Regions from separate parts of the Serratia sp. 2723 genome, predicted to be linked through region 1. Evidence: riboswitches for the same ligand, from Rfam matches in the RefSeq annotation. Region 1 holds a riboswitch; each other region holds the start of a gene.
What was found. Region 1 has a riboswitch for thiamine pyrophosphate ahead of thiM (hydroxyethylthiazole kinase). Riboswitches for the same ligand answer to the same signal wherever they lie in the genome.
Positions count from the first base shown of each region.

Region 1 (5,637 bases):
TGGGGGATGCATTGGCAATGGCCCTGATGCGCCAGCGCGGTTTTAATGCCGAGGATTTTGCTCGCTCCCATCCGGGTGGCAGCCTAGGTGCTCGCCTGTTGAATCGGGTACATCACTTGATGCGTACCGGCGATCGCCTGCCGATGGTGCAAGAAAGCGCTAACGTGATGGAAGCGATGCTGGAGTTGAGCCGTACCGGGTTAGGTTTGGTAGCCGTCTGCGATGCACAGCAAAAGGTGGTGGGTGTCTTTACCGACGGCGACCTGCGCCGCTGGTTGGTGAAAGGCAATAGCCTCAATGATGGCCTCAGCCCGGCGATCACACGCCCCGGCTACCGGTTGCCAGAACAGTGGCGTGCCGGGGAAGCTCTGGAAGCGTTGCACGAACAGCACATCAGCGCCGCTCCGGTGGTGGATATCGATGGCGTGCTGGTAGGAGCAATCAACCTGCACGACCTGCATCAGGCCGGGATCGGCTGATAGTAGCAAACCTCTCACGTAGGGGCGTAGCATGCTACGCCCACTTAACGGCCTTGGCGCGTAGCTTTGCCCCTCAGCAGCGTTATTTCCAGTCTGGATTAGCCTCAAACTGTTTTTTCAGCAACGCTTTCATTTGATCGTCCGGTTTACCCAACCATTGATATTTGGCGTATTTCTTCGGATGATCGATTGCCTGCGGCTTATTGGGCACTTCAACCCGCACGCCCCAAGCCTGGGACTTGTCTGCTTTAAAAGCCACAATCATAAAGTTATTGGCACAGTCATGCGGCTTGCAGATGTTACCAAGCTGGTAACGTTGGCCCTTCCAGGTGACGGTTTCTGCAGGCGTAGAAGTGCCGACCCCTTTGCGCGCCCAACCAGGTAACTGTGCCTGGCCCTTCACCATATTTTTCCAACTGGTTTGGTAGCCCGGCTGCTGGATCAGATCTGAGGCAGTGATAATCTGTTCAGCAAAACTGCCGGTGCTAAATCCAAGCAGGGTCGCCACCAGGGCTCCCTGCAACCTCTTTTTTCCTATCATGGTCTTCTCCCTCGGTAAATCAAAAACGTAGCTCCAAGTAGCTCAGACCACAATTAAACGGGAAAGTTGGTTCAGCGTTTTTCGTCAGACTACCTGCCAATACCCTTTTTTGGTTGCCCCAACCCTGATTAACCGCTTTCCTTCCTAGAAACGGTGGTAAATTTTCTCCCGACATTTCTTCCGACATTTCTTCCGACATTGTGGCAACGTTTCTCAGCTTGTCACCCAATACCTTTGGTTAATGTCGCCACCAGTTTCGCCAGCATAAACTCAATCTCAGGATCACCACCATGCGTGGAAATGGTGTACCGGCCCAATCCCCTGCCCCACCTCCAGGCTATCGGCCTGCTGTAAAGCCAGTTGCAGGTAGTTTTTTGCCGCTGCCACGGTATCGGCCCAGCTCTGGTGGCGCGGGCGCAAGGCTGCCAGTGCCGCAGATAAGGTGCAACCGGTGCCGTGCGTATGCCTGGTCGCTATGCGTGGTGCGCTAAAGCGCTGCTCAAAGCCGGGAGTAAATAACCAATCCGGGCTTTCATCTTCACTGAGGTGGCCGCCCTTCATCAACACCGCCTGGCAGCCCATCGCTAACAATGCCTGGCCCTGCTCACGCATTTGAGATTCGTTTTGTGCCGGAGCACAGGCCAACAAAGCCGCAGCCTCTGGCAGGTTGGGCGTGATAATGGAAACCAATGGCATTAGCTCACGGCGGATGGATTCCACCGCTTCCGGAGCCAGCAGCGGGTCACCGCTTTTCGCCAGCATCACCGTATCCAGCACCACATAAGGCAGCGTGTAATGGTGCAGACGTTCGGCCACCGCCTGCACGATATCGGCATTGGCCAACATACCAATCTTAGCGCTGTCGATACGCACGTCGCTGAGTACCGAATCCAACTGAGCGGCCACAAATGCCGGTTCGATATGATATACCGACTGCACGCCACGGGTATTCTGCGCCACCAGCGCGGTGATCACGCTGGTGCCATAGGCCCCCAACGCGGAGAAGGCTTTCAGATCGGCCTGAATACCGGCCCCGCCGCTAGGATCGGTACCAGCAATGGTTAAAGCGTTAATCCGTTTCATAGCAGATCCTCCATACGCAGCTGGTAGAGAGCATCCAGGAAGGCGGCAGTAAAGCTGCCAGGGCCAGAGCAACTCGCAGTTGCCCTTTCACCACATAGCGCCATCACGCGACAAGCGGTGGCGACGTTATCCAGCCGATCGCCCGGTAAACTGCAAAATGCTGTCACGATAGCCGAAAGCGCGCAACCAGTCCCCACCACGCGCGTCATCAATACATCGCCACCTGTGACGGCCCAGTCTCGTTCACCATCGGTGATATAATCTGTCTCACCGGTGACGGCCACAACCGCCCCGCAATTACGTGCCAATACGCGCGCTGCGGGTAGCGCCACCAGCGAGTCATCCTGGCTATCCACACCACGAGCGCTGGTTTGCAGGCCGCTCAATGCAATGATTTCCGACGCGTTGCCACGGATCGCCGCAGGCCGCAGAGTGAGCAGGTGTTGAGCAAAGGTAGCGCGATATGCCAATCCCCCAACGGCAACCGGATCCAGTAGCCAGGGTTTTTCCGCCCGATTGGCCGAATCGATGGCGGCTAACATCGACTCGGCCCGTGATGCGTGCAGGGTACCGATATTGATCAACAGCGCATCGGCCACACAGCTGAACTGCGCAGCCTCTTCCGGTTCCACCACCATTGCCGGGGAAGCGCCAAGCGCCAGCAGCACGTTGGCCGTCAGCTCTTGCACCACTTCGTTGGTCAGGCAATGGATCAATGGAGGTTGGCATTTAAATTGGTTAAAGCAGGCCGCAGCACGAGTGCCGGGTAACACATCAGGTCGAGTGAACATAATGCTCCCAACCGGCGTTCAAGAAGGCGGGTACCGGCTGAGATACCGTGACTTCCCTACGCTGGTATAATCCAGATCAGGTAATACGGGTAATTTCTCAGCCCCTAAAGGCACCCCGAGTCGACGTTTGCCATTATTGGGGTTGCCGCCAGTGAGGTCAATCACACGATAGCGTCAAAAAATAAAAAGGAGACGTCATGCACCCCAGGTAATGTATAGTTCGCGTTTAACGGGGAAACCATGCTTACTCACACATCTATTCGCCTTAACAAATACATTAGCGACAGCGGCATGTGTTCTCGTCGCAATGCCGACCTACACATCCAACAGGGCAACGTTTTTATCAACGGCAGGCTAGCCTCCGTGGGTGCTCAGGTATTGGGCGGGGATGTGGTGGAAGTTAACGGCCAGCCAATCGAACCGCGTGATGCGGGCGATCTGGTGCTTATCGCACTGAATAAGCCTGTTGGCATCATCACCAGCATGGGAAAGCACGTGCGAAATAACATCGGTGATTTCATTAATCACAGCAGGCGCATCTTTCCCATCGGACGCCTGGATAAAGACTCCCAAGGGCTGATTTTCCTGACCAATGACGGCGAACTGGTCAATAAGATCCTCCGAGCAGGCAATAATCATCAAAAAGAGTACCTGGTAACCGTCAATAAACCGGTGACCGATGAGTTTATTCAGGGCATGAGCGCGGGCGTCCCCATACTGGGTACGGTGACTCAAGAATGCCCAGTGGAGAAAGAAGCCCCGCAGGTGTTTCGCATCACGCTGGTACAAGGACTCAACCGCCAAATCCGCCGCATGTGCAAATATTTTGGTTATGAAGTCACCAAACTTGAGCGCGAACGTATTATGAACATCGCTCTAAAAGGGTTGCCGCTGGGCGAATGGCGGGATTTGACCGATGATGAACGGATCGAGCTATTTAAGCTGGTTGAACACTCCTCGTCAGAGGACATTTCCTCCCCGCTTAGATTACCATTACCACCGACATAAACATCCCCGGAAAAGTGGGGACGTACTGAGCGCGACCGCCCTCACAGAGGGGGCTACAATGCTGTTGAAAGTTCGCATCTTCTCCTTCCGTTCGAAATTGCCATCGACCTCTCAAAACAGTCCGTAATTACCAGTTGATCTTGTTTTCATTCGGCTCTATCTTCTCGCATCCGGGTACATGAAGCGGCTCGCTGGATGCGGTCTATCCCTCCTCTTCCCCTTTCCGTCTACCAAACGGATTAATGACTCTTATCTTGTCAGAGTTACCTCACAGCATTTGAAAAACTTCGGTAAACATGAACTCAACGGTTAAAGATACCCTGGCAGCCCGTAGCGTCGCCCTAAACCCGTGGACAGGCTTTTACTTCCTGCAATCGCTGCTGATCAACTTCGCTCTCGGCTATCCGTTCAGTCTGCTTTATGCCGTGGCGTTCAGCTGTGTGTTACTGCTGCTGTGGCGCCTCAGCCCGCGCCTGCAAAAGAGTGTGATCGGGCTGTGTAGCCTCGTCGCCGCCATGTATTTCCCGTTTGCTCAGGCCTATGGCTCACCCAATTTTAATACCCTGCTGGCGTTACACTCGACCACGGTGGAAGAGTCCAGCGAGATATTGACCATCTTCCCGTGGTACAGCTATCTGGCGTCCGTGTTTATTCTGGCGCTGGGCATTATCGCGCTGCGCCGTAAGCCAGCACCAAAAGGCGCCTGGAATACCCTTCACTGCTTATGTCTCACCATCAGCGTGGTCTGCTTTTTTGTCACGCCAGTACAGAATCTGGCGTATGGTGGCGTGTTTAAATGGACAGATTCTGGTTATCCCGCCTTTCGCTTCGTCAGAGATGTGATCGTCAATAACCAGGAGGTAATTGATGAGCAAGCCCGTATGCAGGCGCTTTCACAACTGAAAGATTCCTGGAACGTGCTGGCGGTAAAACCGAAATATCACACCTACATGGTAGTGATCGGTGAAAGCGTGCGGCGAGATGCCTTAGGCGCGTTTGGTGGACACTGGGACAATACTCCCTTTACCAGCCACGTAAACGGCACGTTGTTGCTTAACTATATTGCGGCCAGCGGATCAACACAGAAATCGCTTGGTATCACCTTAACCCGTGTCATTAACGGCAAGCCGCAGTATCAGGATAACTTCGTCACGCTGGCCAACCGGGCCGGCTTTCAGACCTGGTGGTTCTCAAACCAGGGTCAAATTGGTGAATATGACACTGCTATCGCCAGCATTGCCAAACGCGCCGATGAAGTCCAGTTCCTGAAAAACGGTGATTTTGAAGCGGATAAAAACACCAGCGATGAAACGCTGCTCAAGATGACCGCCCAGGTTTTCGCCGCCCCGCGCACTACGGCCCCGCAGCTGATCGTATTGCACCTGATGGGATCACATCCGCAAGCCTGCGACCGGACCCAGGGGAAATACGTGGACTTTGTGCAATCCAAAGAAACCTCCTGCTATCTCTACAGCATGACGCAAACTGACAACCTGCTGAAACAGCTCTATCAGCAGTTACGCGACACCGGGGAAAGTTTCTCCATGGTTTACTTCTCCGATCACGGTCTGGCGTTTAAAGAGCGCGGCACCAAGGTGCAATATCTGGCGCACGATGACCAGTTTCAGCAAAACTTTCAGGTGCCCTTTATGGTGCTTTCCAGCGATGACACCGCTCATCGTCTGATTAAAGCAACGCGTTCAGCCAATGATTTTCTGACCTTTTTTGCCTCGTG
Region 1 is NZ_JBNDIN010000009.1:108,146-113,782, reverse strand. It holds gene gutQ (arabinose-5-phosphate isomerase GutQ) at 1-479, shown strand, start outside; gene ABIE29_RS15115 (inhibitor of vertebrate lysozyme family protein) at 562-1,020, opposite strand; gene thiD (bifunctional hydroxymethylpyrimidine kinase/phosphomethylpyrimidine kinase) at 1,303-2,103, opposite strand; gene thiM (hydroxyethylthiazole kinase) at 2,100-2,894, opposite strand; TPP riboswitch at 2,931-3,022, opposite strand; gene rluF (23S rRNA pseudouridine(2604) synthase RluF) at 3,135-3,902, shown strand; gene ABIE29_RS15095 (phosphoethanolamine transferase) at 4,199-5,637, shown strand, end outside.

Region 2 (5,637 bases), on a different contig from region 1:
GCCGTTGGTACGTGCCATGCCCTGCGCCATAAAACCGGCCCCTTGCTCGTGGCGGGCCAGCACGTGCTGGATGACGGTGCTTTGGCTCAGAGCATCGTACAGCGGCAGCGCTGCGCCACCGGGAATGCCTGCAATAGTGGTGATACCCTGACGCTCCAGCAGATGCACGATCAGCTGTGCGCCGGTAATACGTTGGCCTTGGTGTGGCGTGCCCGAAGTTGCCATGTGCCTTTCCTTTTCTCTGGGCCGGTTAGCTTTTCTGGGCAGGGGGACTAAAACAAGAAACCCCGCCCGGTTTGCGCCGGCGGGGTTTGGGAATCGATGCGTTGATTCGGACCCTACGGCGCGTTGCCGACGACCACCACCACACGCACGACGACCACCGCGGCTGGTAGCGCGGTTGTTAGTAGGGTCGAGGTCAGCGAGGATGCGATCACAGGGAGCCTTATCATCAGTAGTAAAAAACAGAATTTTATAAAACCACAGGTGCAAAATTCGCACAACAGGTTTATTGGTTCAGCATAAAAAACGCGTGGTAGATCACGGTTTAACCGGAATACCCAGCACCTTGGCCTCCGGTGCGCTGCCGCTTACCAATGCCTGCGTCGGGCCGTCGTAATAAATCCGGCCATCCACGACCAGCAAGGTACGCGGCGCGATGCGGGCGGCATCCTCAAGATTGTGTGAAACCATCAGCAGTGTAAGTTGGCGCTGGTCGCAGACGTTTTGCAGCAGTTGCAGCATCTCACTGCGCAGTGCCGGATCGAGTGCAGAGAAAGGCTCGTCGAGCAGCAGGATCGGCTGCTGGCGGATCAGGCAACGCGCCAAGGCTGCCCGCTGCCGCTGCCCACCGGAAAGCTGTGACGGCAGGCGCTGCAGATGTTCTTCCAGCCCGACCTGTTGGGCAATCTGTGCCAACTGTTCCTGCTGTGCGGCGGTTAAGCGCAGGCCAGGATCCAGCCCCAGGCCGATGTTTTGCCTGACCGTCAGGTGGGCAAACAGGTTGTTTTCCTGAAACAGCATCGACACCGGGCGTTTGGCCGGTGGCGAAGCGGTATGATCGCTTCCGTTGAGCCACAGCTTGCCGCTGGCCGCCGGTAGAAAACCGGCGATCAGGCTGAGCAAGGTACTTTTGCCTGCGCCGCTAGGGCCCAGCACCGCGACGTGTTCTCCCGGCTGAATGCGCAGGTCAAAACGCATCGGCAGGTGTTCGTACAGATAGGTCAGTTTTTCAAGCGTCAGCATGGCGGCCCGGTAAACGTTCAATCAGAGTAAACAGCAGGAAACAGAGCAGCAGCAGCAGCAGGGCAGTTACGGCCCCGTCGTTGCTGCGGTAAGCGCCAATCTGCTGATAGAGATAAAAAGGCAGGGTACGGAACTGTTCGTTGCCGAACAGTGCCACCACACCGAAATCGCCAATCGACAGCACGCAGGCAAAGGCCAGTGCTTGCGCCAGCGGGCGTCGCAGCGCTTTCAGCTCGATCCAGCGCAGCCGTTGCCAGCCGTGGATATCCAGCGACAAGCATAAAGGATTATAACGCTCGGCCAGATCGCGCATCGGATTTTCCAGCACTTTCAGCGCGTAGGGCACCGCCATCAACGCATTGGTGAGGATCACCAGCGCATAAGGCGACTGCGGCAGCCCAGTGGTATCGCTCAGCAACAGGAAGAAACCGGTAGCCAGCACAATGCCCGGCATCGCCAGGATCACCATGCCGCTCAGTTCCAGCGTTTGGCCCCAGGCGGCCCGTTGCCGCAGTTTCAGTTCACGGCTGCTCCATAACAGCATCATGGTCAATACCACGCACAAAATACCCGCGCCTAGTGCGATGCGCAGCGAGGTGAACAGGGCCTGCCAGAGAATTGGCTGTTGCAGCACGGTGACCAGCGTCTGGTTGGCACCGTCGATGATCACCGCCAACAATGGCGGCAGTAGCAACAGCAGGGCAGCGATAATGAATAGCGTATCGGCAATACGCCGCCCCAGGCTGTCTTGCGGGTCGCGCCAGCGCTGGGCGTGGGTATGGCCAACCGGCAGAGTCTGGCTCAAACGTTGGCTGAGCACCACCAGCCCCAGGCAGCAAGCCAGTTGGATCAGCGCCAGCAGCGCAGCGCGGCTGAGATCGTAGTCGTAACTCAAGGCCTGATAGATCGCCAGCTCTATGGTGGTGGCCTGCGGCCCGCCGCCCAACGACAATACGGTTGCAAAGCTGGCAAAACACAGCATAAACACCAAGGCTCCACTGGGGAGGATCTGGCGGCGTAACGCTGGCCACTCCACAAAGCGGAACTGCTGCCAGCCGTTCATCCCCAGCTGTGCGGCCAGTTGGCGCTGTTCGGTGGGAATGTTCTCCAGCGCCTGTAGCAGCAGGCGGGTGGCCAGGGGCATATTAAAGAACAGATGTGCCAGCAGAATGCCTTGCAGGCCATAAGGCGAAAAACTGTAGTTCACGCCCAGCCAACCGCAGAGCGTTGCCAGCCAGCCTTGCCTGCCGTAGACGCTCAACATGCCAAACACCGCGACCAGCACCGGCAGCACCAGCGTCATGGCGCACAGGCGCAGCAGCAAGTTACGGCCAGGGAAGCGCCGCCGGTACAGCGCCCGGGCCAGCCAGATAGCCGGCACCACCGAGATCACGGCAGAGAGCAGCGCCTGCCAAAAGGTAAAGCGCACCACGTGCCACAGGTAGCTGTCTTGCCACAGGCTACGCCAATCGTTTTCAGGCGCATGACGCCACAGCGAACCCATAGCCGCCAACGCGACAAGCAGGATCAGACCGGCGGCCATCAGCCCCGGCCATAACCAGCGGGGGATCAGTGGCTGACGGCGGTTTGCCATGCCCGGATCCAGTTACCACGCTGTTGTGCCACTTCCTCGGCGCTGAATTGCAATGCCGTTTGCGGTACGGCCATCTGTTCGAAACCGGCGGGTAGCTGCGTCTTGATCACCGGGTACATCCAGTTGCCGGTGGGTATGGTGTTCTGGAAGGCTGGGGAGATCATAAACTGCATGAAGCGCTCGGCCAGTTCTGGCTGTTTGCTGGCCTTCAGCTTGCCCGCGACTTCGATTTGCAGGTAGTGGCCTTCACTGAAGTTGGCCGCCGCATACAGGTCTTTTTTCTCTTCGATCAGATGGTAGGCGGGGGAGGTGGTGTAGCTCAGTACCATGTCACCTTCCCCTTTCAGGAACAGGCCGTAGGCTTCACTCCAGCCTTTGGTCACGGTGACGGTCTTCTTCGCCAACTGTTGCCAGGCAAGCGGTGCCTCGTTGCCATACACTTTCTGCATCCAGAGCAGCAGGCCAAGGCCAGGCGTGCTGGTGCGTGGATCCTGATAGATGATTTTCAGGGGGCGATCGCTGCTCACCAACTCTTTCAGGCTGGTCGGCGGGTTCTTCAGCTTGTCTTTGTTGTAGACGAAGGCAAAGTAGCCATAGTCATAGGGAACGAAGGTCTGGTTGTGCCAGCCACCGGGAACGGTGAGCTTGCTAGTATCGACTTGGCTGGCGGTGAACAGCTCGGTTTGCTGCGCGGCTTGCAACAGGTTGTTGTCCAGGCCCAAAACCACGTCGGCGGCGCTGTTCTTGCCTTCCATTCTCAGGCGATTGAGTAATGAAACGCCGTCTTCCAGCGCCACGAATTTCAATTCGCAGTCACATTCGGCCTCAAAGGCTTTTTTTACCGCCGGGCCTGGGCCCCAGTCGGCAGCGAAAGAGTCGTAGGTGTAAACCGTCAGCGTTGGCTTGGCCAGGATGGGCATCGCCGCTAGCAGTAATAAACAGGGCAGGTATTTTTTGACCACTTTGCACTCCTAATAATAAAGGGGCAAAGGTATCTGAGGACTGGGTTAACGAAGGTTAACGTGCCATGCTCAAATCCCTCCGCCGGTATTGACCGGATCAGGTTCGACGGGTGTGCTCTCAGCGGAAAACCGTTGGCCAAAAATTGGCGGGTTCTCCGCACCCCGTTGAGTCGGCGCTATTGTAGAGGCTTAGTGGCGCGGGTGAAAGGCGATTATGCTTCCGGTGGCGCAAACCAGGCAGATTTAAAATCGAACCAGCCGAGGGTATTCATCCGTACCCCACGCATGCTGCGTTGGCCATGCAGTTGCAGCCAGTGGTGGAATAACGGATGCAACTGATGGCTGCTGACCAGGCGCTGACAAAACTCGGCCATGGACAGGCGATTTTCCCGCCACAGAGCGGCATCCTGGGCGATATCTTCCGTCAGACAATGTTGTATCAACGGCAGTTCGTACAGCGTGGCAAACAGCGAAAACTCCAGCGGCAGGGTGAAGTTGGCGCTGCCTAACCACAGATCGCTTTGCGCCTTGCCCTTATGCCAGGCTTCATAATCCACGATCTGCACATTGAGTGTGATGCCCTGTTCGGCCAGCAAAGAGGCGATAGCCTGCTTGATTGCGTGGAACTCGGAGTGTTCGCTGTAGAAGGTCAGGGTCAATTCGGTTAAGCCTGCAGGCTTGGGTTGCTGCCCCAGTACCCGGTTATGCAACCAGCGCGGGAGGATGCCATAGGCCGGAGCCCAGTAACGCTGGTAGAGCGGCCCGGCGTGGCTCAGCAGTGCGATCGGGTTGATCAGTTCGCTTAGCCAACTGCGGATTTCCGGATCGGCCGCCAGTGCCGAACGCTGGTCGAACAATAGAAAATAACAGCCTTCTTCGAGGCGGCTTTCCAGCTCGTTCCTACCGGTATCATCCCCCTGCAACTGGACGCCGGAGTGCGCCAGCTCTTCGGTGATTTCCGGTAATACCCAAATGTTGACCTCATCGATCAGGGCGCGATAGCCAAAGTAGTCGTCAAAGGCATGGATTTTCATCTGGCTTTGGTTGTTGTGTATCACGCGATAGGGACCGGTGCCGATCGGATGGCGAGCAAAGTCCGGCAGGCTCTGCCATTCGCGTGGCAGGATCATGGCATGTACGCTGCTCAGCAACCAGGGTAGCCAGTAGTCCGGCGTGTGCAGATGCACATCGATGACATAGGGCGTAGGTGAGACGATCCTGTCGATATGGGAAAATAGCGGCTGTGGGATCAGGCGGTTGAGCGAATGGATCACATCTTCCATTTCCAGCTCACGGCCATGGTGAAAATGGATCGCCGGACGTAGATAAAAACGCCAGTGCAAAGGGGTGATCGTTTGCCAATGATGCGAAAGATCGGGATCCAGTTCCCCATTTTCCTCGTTTACCCGCGTCAGGCCGTTGAAAATTTGTCTTGCCAGGTGGGTTTCCGAACGGCGCAGTGCCGAACCGGGCAACAGGTTGTAAAGCTGACGATAGTAGAGCACGCGCAGGATATGTTTTCCCTGGCGGAAGCTGCGCCCCAGTTGGGAAAGCAGCATTTGGCGTACCACGTTTTTATCGCCCACCAGTTTGACCAATTGGTCGATGCGATCCTGTTCCAGCAGTTCCTCGGCGCGTTGTTGTTGCAGTGCCAATCCGGTGTAGTGAAAGCTGAGCTGCGAACGTTTACCCCGGCCGGATTCGGCCTGCCAGGTCAGCCAGCCCTCGTGCTGCATGGCTCCCAGTAGCGAGCGAACATGGCGGCGGGAGCAGCTGAGCACCTCTGCCAACTCTTGCAGCGTGGTTTCGGTGGTTTGCCCATGACAGCGTTGCCAC
Region 2 is NZ_JBNDIN010000001.1:466,396-472,032, forward strand. It holds gene ilvB (acetolactate synthase large subunit) at 1-225, opposite strand, end outside; gene ivbL (ilvB operon leader peptide IvbL) at 339-452, opposite strand; gene thiQ (thiamine ABC transporter ATP-binding protein ThiQ) at 541-1,245, opposite strand; gene thiP (thiamine/thiamine pyrophosphate ABC transporter permease ThiP) at 1,232-2,839, opposite strand; gene thiB (thiamine ABC transporter substrate binding subunit) at 2,815-3,801, opposite strand; TPP riboswitch at 3,858-3,976, opposite strand; gene sgrR (HTH-type transcriptional regulator SgrR) at 4,014-5,637, opposite strand, start outside.
Region 2: another riboswitch for thiamine pyrophosphate. It lies ahead of thiB (thiamine ABC transporter substrate binding subunit); the one in region 1 lies ahead of thiM (hydroxyethylthiazole kinase).

Region 3 (5,637 bases), on a different contig from region 1:
TCCACGGGCTGCCAGAGAAACCAATCAGGGGTACCTCGCCCTTCAGCTCACGGCGGATGGTGCGCACCGCGTTCATGACGTAGCCCAGTTCATCTTCCGGATCGAACGCTGGCAGTTTCTCTACATCGGCACGGCAGGTGATTGGCGAAGAAAAGCGTGGGCCTTCCCCAGTTTCGAAGTAAAGCCCAAGCCCCATGGCATCGGGAATGGTGAGGATGTCGGAGAACAGGATGGCAGCGTCCAGCGCATAACGGCGCAGGGGCTGTAATGTCACTTCACAGGCCAGTTCGGCATTTTTGCATAATGACATGAAATCCCCGGCCTGAGCACGGGTGGCTTTGTACTCTGGCAAATAACGACCGGCCTGGCGCATCATCCATACAGGGGTGAGATCCACCGGCTGGCGCAGCAGCGCACGCAGGTAGCGATCGTTCTTCAACTCATTCATTTCTTGGGCTCCCTTGATTATCTGCCGCCATTGTACATTATTCTGCCCGACACAGCGCCACGGTGTCCTCGATCAGGCGGCGAGCCACGGTACCAGGCGGTGGCAACATCGGCAGTTGGTCATAGCGATACCAGCCCGCATTGAGCAACTCTTTCGGATCGTGGCGCAGTTCGCCGCTCTGATACTCGGCCATAAACGCCATCATCAGCGAATGGGGGAACGGCCAGGGTTGCGAAGTCACATAGCGCAGGTTGGTAATGGCGATATTACTCTCTTCCATCACTTCGCGCGCCACGGCCTGCTCCAGGGTTTCCCCCACTTCTACAAACCCCGCCAGCACGGTGTGGATGCCCCCACGATGGCGCACATGCTGTGCCAGCAGGATCTCATCATTGCGGCGGATAGCGACAATCACGCAAGGGGCAATCTGCGGATAATAACGTTCGCGGCAGTTATCACACAGGCAGGCGCTTTCGGTACGGCTAAGGTGCATCTCATGGCCGCAGTAGCCACAGAACCGGTGCGAGCGATAAAAGTCGGCCAGCTGTACGCCGCGCCCGGCCAGTTGGAACAGACCGCGATCGAGGCTGAGCAACTGCCGCACCGATCCCATCTCTTTAGCCATCGGTTGGCGCACCAGCCAGACCGGTGCCCCCTCCCATTCGCCAATCTGCCGAGCCGGCCGACCTTGCAAGGAAAATAGTGTGGCAGAACCAAACGGCAATTCACCGTTTGGTAACCAAATTTTGCTTTCATGGCTGACGATCCACCAGCCATTTTCGTTACCCGTTAATGCAATTTCCATATGTTGTTGCACAACCTCTGCTTCACTGGCAATCTAGGAATGGTCTTTGTTACATTTTATTAACTTACACTTTCTTTATCTCTACACACGGAGTCAACTATGCTCAACCGATTGGAAAGCCTGACTCAGCGCGTTGGTGGCAGTAATGAATTAGTCGATCAGTGGTTGCAGGCCCGCAAACAGCTGCTGGTGGCCTATTGCAGTTTAGTCGGCATTAAACCCAACAAAGAAAAGCATACGCCGCTCAATGAAAAAGCGCTGGAGAACTTTTGCCATAATCTGGTGGATTACCTCTCTGCCGGACATTTTCACATTTATGACAAAATTATCAAACAGGTGGAAGGCTCAGCCAGCCCCAAAATGGCGCTAGCCACCAAGTTCTACCCCAAATTACAGGCTAACACCGAAGCGGTGATGGCGTTCCATGACCGCTACACCGAAGTCGATATCGATCAGGACGTGTGTGAAGAACTCAATCAGGCGCTGTCAGATATCGGCGAAGCCTTGGCATCACGTTTCGCCTTGGAAGATCAGTTGATCCAGTTGGCGGCAGAAACCTGGCAGCAGGGCCAACCTGGCACCAACAATACTGAATCGCTACCACACCCTGTCTAATATTGATCTCTATTCCCCTATCGACTTCAAGTCGTAGCTAGGCGACCAACAACGCTACGGCTTGAAAGATGACAGGGGATGGGTTGTAGTTTTTTTTGACCCTCTTATACTGAGGGCTCTTGTCGGAGTGCCTAGCGCTGATTTTTCATTAAATTGGCCAGGCTGAGACCGTTAATTCGGGATCCGCGGAACCTGATCGGGTTAATACCCGCGAAGGGAACAAGAGTAATCTATCGCCATCGGCAAGTTGCTCCCGTCAGGGGCTGTGCCTGCCTTACCGGCTACCATCATTACTCCCTCCGAGCTCCAGACAAGCAATTTTCCACACATCACTACACTGATAGGAATTTGCTATGTCTACCGTGAACCAACCTCGTGCCCGTAAACAACAGCGTGACCAAGCACAAGATTTTATCGATTCTCTGCAAGGCGTTACCTTCCCCAACTCACAGCGGATCTATCTCGCTGGTTCGCGCAGCGATATTCAGGTACCGATGCGTGAGATCCAGCTCAGCCCAACGCTGATTGGCGGCAATAAAGAACAGCCTCAGTATGAACAGAACGAAGCCATTCCGGTGTATGACACCGCAGGGCCGTATGGCGATCCGCAGGCGGTGCTCGACGTACATCGTGGTTTGGCCAAAGTACGAGCGGGCTGGATCGCCGAACGTGCCGATACCGAAGCGTTAAGCGGTGTCAGTTCTGGCTTCACCCAACAACGACTGGCCGATGTTGGGTTAGACCATCTACGCTTTGAGCACCTGCCGCTGCCCCGCAAAGCCCTGCCGGGTAAATGCGTTACGCAGCTGTATTACGCCCGCGCCGGTATTGTCACCCCAGAGATGGAGTTTATCGCCATTCGCGAAAATATGGGCCGTGAGCGCATTCGTGGCGAAGTGCTGCGCCACCAGCATCCCGGCCAGAGCTGGGGCGCAAATCTGCCGGAAAACATCACGCCGGAATTTGTGCGCCAGGAAGTGGCCGCTGGCCGCGCCATCATCCCCGCCAACATCAACCACCCGGAATCCGAGCCGATGATTATTGGCCGTAATTTCCTGGTGAAGGTGAATGCCAATATCGGCAACTCAGCGGTCACCTCTTCGATCGAAGAGGAAGTCGAGAAGCTGGTGTGGTCAACCCGCTGGGGCGCAGACACCGTGATGGATCTCTCCACGGGCCGCTATATCCACGAAACTCGCGAATGGATCCTGCGCAACAGCCCGGTGCCGATTGGTACGGTGCCGATCTATCAGGCGCTGGAGAAAGTGAACGGCGTAGCGGAGAACCTGACCTGGGAAATGTTCCGCGATACCCTGCTGGAACAGGCCGAGCAAGGCGTCGATTACTTCACCATTCACGCCGGGGTGTTGCTGCGCTATGTGCCGATGACCGCCAAGCGCCTGACCGGCATTGTCTCCCGTGGCGGCTCGATCATGGCGAAGTGGTGCCTGTCACATCACCAGGAAAACTTCCTCTATCAGCACTTCCGCGAGATCTGCGAAATTTGCGCCGCTTACGATGTCTCGCTATCACTCGGCGACGGCCTGCGCCCGGGTTCGATCCAGGATGCCAACGACGAAGCGCAATTCGCTGAGCTGCATACACTGGGCGAACTGACCAAGATTGCCTGGGAATATGACGTACAGGTGATGATCGAAGGCCCTGGCCACGTGCCAATGCAGATGATCCGCCGCAACATGACCGAGGAACTGGAACATTGCCATGAAGCGCCGTTCTACACGCTGGGGCCATTGACCACCGATATCGCCCCGGGTTACGACCATTTCACCTCCGGGATCGGCGCGGCGATGATCGGCTGGTTCGGCTGCGCGATGCTTTGCTACGTGACGCCGAAGGAGCATCTGGGGCTACCAAACAAGGAAGACGTGAAACAGGGGCTGATCACCTACAAGATCGCCGCTCACGCCGCCGACTTGGCAAAGGGCCATCCAGGTGCGCAGATCCGCGATAACGCCATGTCCAAGGCACGCTTTGAATTCCGTTGGGAAGATCAGTTCAACCTGGCGCTGGATCCACAAACCGCCCGCGCCTATCACGACGAAACGCTGCCGCAAGAATCCGGCAAGATCGCCCACTTCTGCTCCATGTGTGGGCCGAAGTTCTGCTCAATGAAAATCTCCCAGGAAGTGCGTGACTATGCCGCCGCACAGGAAGCCGCCAAACCGATTGAGGTGCAACTGAGCGGGATGGAAAAAATGTCGGCGGAATTCCGCTCACGCGGCAGCGAGCTGTACCACAGTGCGGCCAACTTGCAGGAGGAGATAAATAATGACTAACCTCACCTCTCCCTTCCCTGCAACGCCGCACAAACTGGGTTTATACCCGGTCGTCGACAGCGTGGAATGGATCGCCCGCCTGCTGGAGACAGGCGTTACCACGATCCAACTGCGCATCAAGGATCTGCCAGACGAGCAGGTGGAGGCCGATATTGCCGCCGCCATCGCCCTTGGCAAACGCTATCAGGCACGGCTGTTTATCAATGACTATTGGCGGCTGGCGATTAAGCACGATGCCTACGGCGTCCACCTGGGGCAGGAGGATTTGGACACCACCGATCTGGCGGCCATCCATCAGGCAGGATTGCGCTTGGGCGTTTCCACCCATGACGATGCCGAGCTGGCCCGGGCGATCGCCGTCAAACCTTCCTATATCGCACTGGGGCATATCTTCCCAACGCAAACCAAAGAGATGCCCTCTGAGCCGCAAGGTCTGGCCGAGTTGCAACGCCACGTCGCCGGATTACAGCAGTATCCAACAGTAGCCATTGGCGGGATCAGCATCGAGCGCGTCCCCGCCGTGCTGGCCTGCGGCGTTGGCAGCGTGGCGGTGGTCAGCGCCATCACCCAGGCACCAGACTGGCGCGCCGCTACGGCAACGCTGCTGCAGCTGATTGAAGGCAAGGAGTCATGCGATGCTCAATGATCAGGAGTTTTTGCGCTACAGCCGACAGCTGCTGCTGGAAGACGTTGGCCCCGAGGGGCAGGAAAAACTGAAACAAGCTACCGTGCTGATTGTCGGATTGGGGGGTTTAGGCTCCCCGGCGGCGCTATATCTGGCTGCCGCTGGCGTTGGTACCTTGCTGTTGGCCGATAATGACCAACTACATCTCACCAATCTGCAACGGCAAATTCTGTACCGCACCGGTGATATCGCCACCAACAAGGCTCAGTTGGCGAAGCACCATTTGCAGGCACTGAACCCGCTGGTGGAGTCAATCGCGTTAGAGCAACGCCTGCAAGGGGCAACGCTGAACGCTGCCGTCGTCCGGGCCGATTTGGTGCTCGATTGCAGCGACAACATGACTACCCGTCATGCGGTGAATGCCGCCTGCATCCAGGCTGGCGTACCGTTGATCAGCGGCAGCGCGGTGGGGTTCAGCGGCCAGTTACTGGTTATCGAACCGCCTTATGCCCATGGCTGCTATGCCTGCCTCTACCCGGAGCAAACCGAACCACAGCGTAACTGCCGCACCGCAGGCGTGCTCGGCCCGGTCGTCGGCGTGATCGGCACGCTGCAGGCGCTGGAAGCGATAAAAATGCTGGCTGGAATACCTTCCTCCCTTAGCGGTAAGCTGCGCCTGTTCGACGGCAAGCAGCAAAGCTGGAGCACCCTGCAACTGAGTAAGGCCAGCACCTGCCTCCACTGCGGAGAGCCAGCATGAAGATTACGCTCAACGATAAACCGCTGGAGCTGGAGCAGCCGTTAAGCATCGGCGCGTTGCTCGAACGGCTGGAACGCCATCAGCCAG
Region 3 is NZ_JBNDIN010000024.1:23,750-29,386, reverse strand. It holds gene hemE (uroporphyrinogen decarboxylase) at 1-448, opposite strand, end outside; gene nudC (NAD(+) diphosphatase) at 486-1,253, opposite strand; gene rsd (sigma D regulator) at 1,353-1,868, shown strand; TPP riboswitch at 1,982-2,104, shown strand; gene thiC (phosphomethylpyrimidine synthase ThiC) at 2,222-4,165, shown strand; gene thiE (thiamine phosphate synthase) at 4,158-4,811, shown strand; gene ABIE29_RS23025 (HesA/MoeB/ThiF family protein) at 4,801-5,550, shown strand; gene thiS (sulfur carrier protein ThiS) at 5,547-5,637, shown strand, end outside.
Region 3: another riboswitch for thiamine pyrophosphate. It lies ahead of thiC (phosphomethylpyrimidine synthase ThiC); the one in region 1 lies ahead of thiM (hydroxyethylthiazole kinase).